Regions from separate parts of the Haloactinomyces albus genome, predicted to be linked through region 1. Evidence: riboswitches for the same ligand, from Rfam matches in the RefSeq annotation. Region 1 holds a riboswitch; the other holds the start of a gene.
What was found. A riboswitch is a leader RNA that binds a small molecule or an ion and turns the genes downstream of it on or off. The one in region 1 is predicted to bind cobalamin.
Positions count from the first base shown of each region.

Region 1 (3,991 bases):
GCTGGGGACGCACGAGTGAATCGGGCCGACCTGCGCATGTGCTGCACTCCGTGGCGGTCCCGGTGGTCGCCAATGCCGAGTGTGCCGAGTCCTACTCCCGGTTCGACGGTTCGGCGATGTTCTGTGCCGGAGTACCCGAGGGCGGCCGAGATGCCTGCGGCGGGGATTCCGGCGGCCCGTTCGTCGTCGACGGTCGTCTGGTCGGTGTGATTTCGTTCGGTGCGGGCTGTGCCCGGCCGGGGTTCCCGGGCGTCTACACCCGCCTGTCCACCTACGCCGACGAAGTGACCGCCCGGCTGTGAGCCGGTACGGTCATCGTGCAAACACTCCTCAGGTGGTTGCCGTGAGCTCGGCGAGCAGTTGCTCCCGCTCGTCCTGCCCGAGGAACGAGGCCCGGATCGAGTTCGCGGCGAACTCGCGCAGTGCGGTGTCACCGAAACCGAGTTCCCGTTGCACGGCGCTGTAGTTGTCGGCGACGTAGCCGCCGAAGTAGGCGGGATCGTCGGAGTTGAGAGTGGCCGACACCCCCGTGTCGACGAGATGGGGCAGGCAGTGCTGATCCAGCGTGGAGACGCAGCGCAGCCGCACATTGGACAGCGGGCACACCGTCAGCGGTACCTGATCGCGAGCGATGCGCCTCAGTAGCGTGGCATCCTCGACCGCTCGGATGCCGTGGTCCACGCGATCGACCCCGAGCACGTCCAGGGCCTGCCAGACGTATTCGGGTGGGCCTTCCTCTCCGGCATGTGCCACCAGGGACAACCCGGCCTCTCGAGCCCGGGAGAACACCGCGGCGAAGGCATCCGGCGGATACCCGGACTCCGCGGAGTCCAGCCCGACACCGGTGATCCGATCGGCATGGGGCAGCAGCGCGTCGAAGGTGGCCATGGCTTCCTCGGGACCGCGGTCGCGGAGAAAGCACGCGATCAACCGGGTGGAGATCCCGAAGCGCTCCCGGCTCGTCGCCAGGGAGGCCTCCAGCCCGTCGAGCACGGTCGACAGTTCCACGCCGCGAAGGGTGTGGGCCTGCGGATCGAAGAAGATCTCGGCATGGCGCACGCCCTGCTCCCGTGCCCGCGCCAGGTAGCTGTCCGCCAGCTCGGTGAAGTCCCGTGTTGTGCGCAGCACGTTCATGCCCGTGTAGTACAGGTCGAGGAACGACTGCAGGTTGCTGAAGTCGTAACGCCGCCGTAGGTCATCGACATCGGCATACGGCAGGAGGATCCCGTTGCGGCGAGCACACTCGAACGCCAACTCCGGCTCCAGCGCGCCCTCGATGTGTATGTGCAGTTCAGCCTTCGGCAACGACAGCGCCATACCGGCCGGATCAGGACTCAATGTGCCTTCCTCTCGTCGTCGCCGCTCGTCCATGCTTCCGCCGCCCCGCGTCGCGGGCCGTGCGATGAACATCAGTACATCAAGTACACCGGTCGCGCCGCCAGCACGAAACCCCCAAGAAGCCGTCCCCGGCGCCGCTGTGGATTCGTGGATTCCTCCAACACCGGCGGCGATGGGCGTCCGGGGCACTGTGGTAAGCAGGAAAGGTGGACCTGCAGCCCCTCGCTACCTCGGTACACCGCGCCTATACGGCCGATCTCGATGCGGCCGACCTGTATCGCATGCTGCGACTGCGGGTCGATGTCTTCGTGGTCGAGCAGCAGTGCGCTTATGCCGAACTCGACGGTCGGGATCTCGAATCGAGCACCCGGCACTTGTGGATCGACTCCCCCGACGGCCGGGTCCTGGGTTATCTGCGGCTGCTGGAGGATACCGAGGGCACCGTCCGCATCGGTCGGGTCTGCACCGCGCAGGGCGCTCGAGGGATGGGCTTGGGTGCCAAGCTCATGCGTGCGGCCGTCGCGGAAATCCGCAGGGCACCGGCGGTGTTGTCGGCCCAGGTCGACACGGTCGACTTCTATCGCTCCTTCGGTTTCGTCGAGTCGGGTGAGGCCTACGAGGAGGACGGTATCCCGCACATCGACATGTGCCGTAATCCCGGAGCGCGCCCGTAAAAATGCAGTTTCGCGCGAAACTGCAGAAATCCGCCGCGACGAACCTCCGGCCGTGGCGTCGGACGAGTCCCCGAACAGCTGTCGGACGTGGTGCGAGTTACAACACGGTGCCGTGGCGTTGGCCGGGCTCGGGAATTCTGAGACGATGCACAGCGGTCCCAGCAAGGAGTGGCCAGGAAGCCGGTGCGAATCCGGCACGGTCGGCGCCACTGTGACCGGGGAGCGTTCCTCCCGCGAGAGCCACCGGGGCAATCCCTGGGAAGGCCGGAGGAACGCGTGGATCCGGGAGTCAGGACACTGCCGCTTCTTGCCGCACAACCCGGGGCGTCCGTGACCCGAGGAAGGAATGCCAGGCATGACCGCTGCTGTGTCGGTTCCCGCGACCGTGCGGTATCCGTTCTCCGCCGTCGTCGGACATGACGATCTGCAACTCGCCCTGTTGCTCAATGCCGTACACCCGCGTATCGGCGGTGTGCTCGTGCGAGGTGAGAAGGGCACCGCCAAGTCCACCATCGTGCGCGCACTGGCGGCATTGTTGCCTGCGCTGGATGTCGTGGCCGACTGCCGTTTCGGCTGTGATCCGCACGAGCCCGACTCCGCGTGCCCGGATGGACCGCACGATGGCGCGGAGATGGCCCAGCGGGCCGCGCAGCTCGTCGAGCTTCCGGTCGGTGCCACGGAGGACCGGTTGGTCGGTTCGCTCGACGTCGAGCGGGCGCTCACCGAAGGTGTCCGTGCTTACCAGCCGGGACTGCTCGCCTCGGCGCACCGTGGCGTGCTCTATGTCGACGAGGTGAACCTGCTGCACGACCACTTGGTGGATCTGCTGCTGGATGCCGCGGCCATGGGGCGTGCCCACGTCGAGCGCGAGGGAATGTCGATGTCCCACGCGGCCTCGTTCCTGCTGGTGGGCACGATGAACCCCGAAGAGGGGGAGTTGCGCCCGCAGTTGCTGGACCGTTTCGGACTCACCGTGCACGTGTCGGCCTCGCGCGAGGTCGAGACCCGCACCGAGGTGGTGCGGCGCCGGTTGGCTTTCGAGTCCGATCCGGTCGGGTTCGCTCGGCGCTGGGCCGAGGAGGATGCCGACCTCGCCGCCCGGATCTCGGCGGCTCGGCGGCGCGTCGGCTCCGTCGTCCTGCCGGACTCGGAGGTCCGCCGCATCGCGGCACTGTGCGCTGCGTTCGAAGTGGACGGAATGCGTGCGGACCTGGTGCTCGCGCGTACTGCGGTGGCGCACGCGGCGTGGCGTGGTGCGGATGCGGTGGGGCAGACCGATGTGGAGGCGGCGGCGCGACTGGCGCTGCCGCACCGCAGGCGGCGAGATCCCTTCGACGAGCCGGGGGTCGAGGAGGAGCAGTTGCAGCAGGCACTGTCCGATGCGGCCGAATCCGCGGGCAGCGGCGAGGAGAGTGGCGCCGCGGAGGAGGACGGCACCGACGATGGGGACGAGCCGCCGGACGGACCGGATGGCGGAGGTCCCGACGGCGGAGGTCCCGACGATGACGGACCCGATGACCCGGACGGTGGCCCCGGGGGCGGCCCACCGCAGGACACACCGCAGGACACCGATCAGTCACCCTCGAACGGCCGATCCGGCGGAAACGGGGCTCGCCCCGATGACACGCAGTCCGACGAATCGGGCAAGGCACCCCGGGAACGCGAGCCGACCACCCCGAGCCCGGCCTTTCGTGCGCGGCTGCTGGAGGTCCCCGGCCTGGGTGAGGGTGCTCCGGGTCGACGTTCCCGCTCGCGATCACGCACCGGGCAGGTGATTCGGTCCTCCGCTGTGGACGGGAGCGGAATCCACCTGCAGGCGACTTTGTCGGCGGCGGCACCGCATCAGCTCCCGCGGGGACGGCAAGGCTCCGGGCTGTTGCTTCGCTCCGAGGACCTGCGGTATGGCGTGCGTGAGGGCCGGGAAAGCAACCTCGTGTTGTTCGCGGTGGATGCCTCGGGATCGATGGCCGCGCGGGAGC
Region 1 is NZ_JAVDXW010000001.1:899,623-903,613, reverse strand. Features, by position in the region: gene JOF55_RS04205 (S1 family peptidase) at 1-302, shown strand, start outside; gene JOF55_RS04200 (adenosine deaminase) at 331-1,317, opposite strand; gene JOF55_RS04195 (GNAT family N-acetyltransferase) at 1,545-2,012, shown strand; cobalamin riboswitch at 2,148-2,332, shown strand; gene JOF55_RS04190 (VWA domain-containing protein) at 2,368-3,991, shown strand, end outside.

Region 2 (3,991 bases), 800 kb from region 1:
GAACGGATCGGCGAGCGGATTGCGCAGCAGCGACTGCATGACCACCCCGCACATTCCCAGACCCGCACCGCACACAGCGGCCAGCAACGTGCGCGGAAGACGCAGCTGCCAAACGATCCCGTCGCGAATCAGCGAAAGCCCCGACTCACCCAGACCGATGTGCTCGGCGACGACCGCCCAGACAGCGCCGAGAGCGAGGTCGGCAGGACCGATCGTGATCGCAAACGCAATGGACAGGACCAGCAGCACCAGGCCACCAACCCACAAGGTGGCCGTCCCCCGGACTCCGGCGCGGGTCGAGAGCGCACTCAACCGGCGAGCCCGAATGCGCGCAGCGCCCCGGCCACCTTCTCCACCCCGTTGACCGTGCGGATCGAGGGATTCATGGCGGCACCACTCAGCAGGATGTACCGCTGGTTGCGAACCGCCGCCATGTGCCGAGTGACCGGGTTGGACTCGAGGAACTCGATTTTGCTCGCCGCCGTTTCGGCGGTCTGACTCCGGCGGGTGAGATCGCCGAGAACAAGAACATCGGGATTGCGGGCGGCGACGGTTTCCCAGTTGACCTGTGGCCATTCCGCACGGGTGTCATCGAAGACGTTCTTCGCCCCGACCGCATCGGTGATGATGCCCGGCGCGCCGCAGCAACCGGCCATGTACGGCGACTCGGAGTTCGCGAACCAGTACAGCATGGTCACACCGGAGGCATCGATGTCCTCAGTGGCCTTGTTCATCCGTCCCCGCAGCGCGGCGACCAGTTCCTCGCCGCGCTGCTCGACTCCGAAAACCCGCGCGATATCGCGAACCGCGCCGTAGATGCTCCGCATCGTCAACAGCTTGCCACGCCGGCCATCGCCATCCCCCTCGTTGTTCTTGATGCAGTCGGCCGGGGATACGTACAGGGGCACACCAAGTTCGCCGAAGTCGGCGCGTGAAGCGACTCTTTGCACGGTGGCCTCGAACGAAGCCGACACGAAGTCCGGTTCCTCGGCCAGCACCCGCTCGAAGGAAGGCTCGTTGTCCGCCAGCCGGGGAACCGTGGCATTCGCCGCCTCGAGTCCTTGCAGTACCGGATCGGTCCACGTCGCGGTGCCGACCATCCTGTCGGCGAGACCGAGAGACAACAGGATCTCGGTCGATCCCTGATTGAGCGAGACCGCCCGCTCGGGCGGGGATTCGAGCGTGATCTCCCTGCCACCGTTTTCGATCGTTCTCGGGTAACCCGCGATGCTCTCCTCTACCCTGCCGGTGGGGAAGTCCCCACCACACGCAGTGAGCAGTCCCACGATGAACACGAGCGAACCGGCAAGCGGCAGCATACGGCGCGATGGCGCCATGGCGATCCCTTTCCCTCAAAGACTCAGTCGCGGAGTCTGGCGGTTGTGCCCCGGGCCGCAGTAGCAGCCCGGAGATGCCAGCAGGTTTTCGGACTCGGGATCACGCGGACGAGGCGCCTTCCCGGATGCTCATCCAGTGGCCAATGCCTCGCCCGTCACCCTCACCGCTGCGCGTCAGCTCCGGATTCGCACCGGATTCCCTGGCCCATCAAGGGTTCGACTGGCAGCGGCAAGCTATCAGGGTGCTTCTTGGCCAGGGTTTCCGGGTTGATCGATTTTCGCTTGTCGTTGCGGTGTTGGTGGTGTGTTGGGTGAAGGATTTATTTTACTCAACACTGAAACAGTAATAATTACTAAATAATGATGGCATGTAATTTGCGAGGCCTCATGGCACCGGGTGCCATGAGCTTACTCGTCCGGCAGCTCGCGGAGCACATCCTCGATCCGTGCCCGGACATCCGCTGCGGAGGCGGCCGTTTTCACCACACCGACCACGACCTGGTCGGTGGACTCGGCCTCGCGGCGTGTCTCCTGCCCGCCCCAGGAATCCTCCACTGCTGCGGCGACAAGTCGGAGTGCTTCGCGCAGCGCGCCGTGCGCGTCGGTGGCGCCGCCGCTTCTGAGCCATTGCCGCAGGATGTGGTTGTGCGTGGCGACGACTGCGGCAGCCCCCACCGCCGCGCGCAGGTCACCGTGGGGCTCCTCGCCGTACCGGTACCGCAGGTAACGGGCGAAGACACGCTGGTAGCGGTCGATGCTGGCGATCTCCCTGTCCCGCAGCGACGGCACCGTTCGGGTCAATGCGAAGCGCTTGAGCGAGATCTCCGGTTCGGCCAGATACATCTCCAGCACCACCTCGGCCGTGTCACCGACCACCGACAACGGTGATTCGGCGGTGTCGGCGGCCTCCAAGCGTTCGACCACGGCAGCGAGTCGCTCGTCGTGATCGGGAAAGACGACTTCCTCCTTGGACCGGAAGTACCGGAAGAACGTCCGACGGCCGACGCCGACCTCCTCGGCGATGTCCTCGACCGTGGTGGCCTCGTAGCCCTGCGCGGCGAACAGGTCCAGCGCGGCCACCGCGAGCGCGCTGCGAAGTCGCCTGCGTCCGGTGACGGTGCGTCCGGCGCGGGGCTTCGGGGCGGGTGCGGCGGCCTCGGGCATGACCGAAATGTAACAGGAGCGGATTGCTAATGGCACTCAGTGCCGTTACGATCGGTGTTGCGGCATGCAGGCGGCCGTTCCCACGGTCCGGTTCTCGGCACGAGGTCCCTCCCTGCCCTGCCTGATGCCGGGACCGAATCAGGCACGATCAGCGGTAACGCTGCGGACAGGAGGCGCGTGGTGAATCCCAGCTTCGAGACCTACCAGTTGGCCGACGAGCACAATGCCCTGCGCGAGGCGGTGCGGGCGATGGCCGAAAAGGAGATCGCCCCCTACGCCGCCGAGTGCGACGAGCAGGAACGCTTCCCGCGCGAGGCCTTCGAGGCACTGGTCAAGTCCGGTTTCGCGGCGGTGCACGTCCCCGATTCCTACGGCGGCCAGGGTGCGGACTCGGTGGCGACCTGCATCGTCATCGAGGAGGTCGCCCGCGTGTGCGGTTCCTCGTCACTGATCCCGGCGGTCAACAAGCTCGGCACCATGCCGATCCTGCTGTCGGCCTCCGAGGAGCTCAAGCAGCAGGTGATGCCCTCGATCGCCTCCGGTGCTGCGATGGCCTCCTACGCCCTGTCCGAACGCGAGGCGGGCTCGGACGCGGCCTCGATGAAAACCCGCGCCCGGCAAGACGGCGACAACTGGGTACTCAACGGCACCAAGTGCTGGATCACCAACGGCGGAGAATCGAGCTGGTACACGGTCATGGCCGTGACCGACCCCGACCAGGGAGCCAACGGCATCAGCGCCTTCGTCGTGCACGCCGACGACCCGGGTTTCGAGGTCGGCGGCAAGGAGAAGAAGCTGGGCATCAAGGGGTCGCCGACTGCCGAAATCCACTTCAACGACTGCACCATCCCCGGCGACCGCATCATCGGCGAACCGGGCACCGGATTCAAAACGGCCCTGCGCACCCTGGATCACACCCGCCCCACCATCGGTGCGCAGGCCCTGGGCATCGCCCAGGGTGCACTGGATGCCGCGGTCGACTACGTCAAGGAACGCAAGCAGTTCGGCACGGCCATCGCCGACTTCCAAGGCGTGCAGTTCATGCTCGCCGACATGGCGATGAAGATCGAGGCCGCCCGCCACATGGTCTACGTCTCGGCCGCACGCGCCGAGCGCGGTGAGGGCGAGCTCGGGTTCATCTCGGCAGCGGCCAAGTGCTACGCCTCCGATGTGGCCATGGAGGTCACCACCAACGCGGTGCAGCTGTTCGGTGGCGCAGGCTACACCCGCGACTTCCCGGTCGAGCGGATGATGCGCGATGCCAAGATCACCCAGATCTACGAGGGCACCAACCAGATCCAGCGCATGGTCATGGCCAGGACACTGCTGAAGTGATGTCCACAGCGGACTCGCCGTGGCCGGCTCGGCGGTCGATGATGTGCGGAGGTGGGCATCGGGAGTTGCCGACGGTAGCGACTCGCGCACTCATCCCGGCGGCGGATGCCTGCGCAGAGGTCGGGATATCGACCGGGTGATCGTGTCCACGAAGT
Region 2 is NZ_JAVDXW010000001.1:99,037-103,027, forward strand. Features, by position in the region: gene JOF55_RS00505 (FecCD family ABC transporter permease) at 1-312, opposite strand, end outside; gene JOF55_RS00510 (ABC transporter substrate-binding protein) at 309-1,337, opposite strand; cobalamin riboswitch at 1,400-1,577, opposite strand; gene JOF55_RS00515 (TetR family transcriptional regulator) at 1,746-2,501, opposite strand; gene JOF55_RS00520 (acyl-CoA dehydrogenase) at 2,682-3,836, shown strand; gene JOF55_RS00525 (hypothetical protein) at 3,927-3,991, opposite strand, start outside.
Region 2: linked by a shared signal. The riboswitch ahead of JOF55_RS00510 (ABC transporter substrate-binding protein) and the one ahead of JOF55_RS04190 (VWA domain-containing protein) in region 1 are both predicted to bind cobalamin.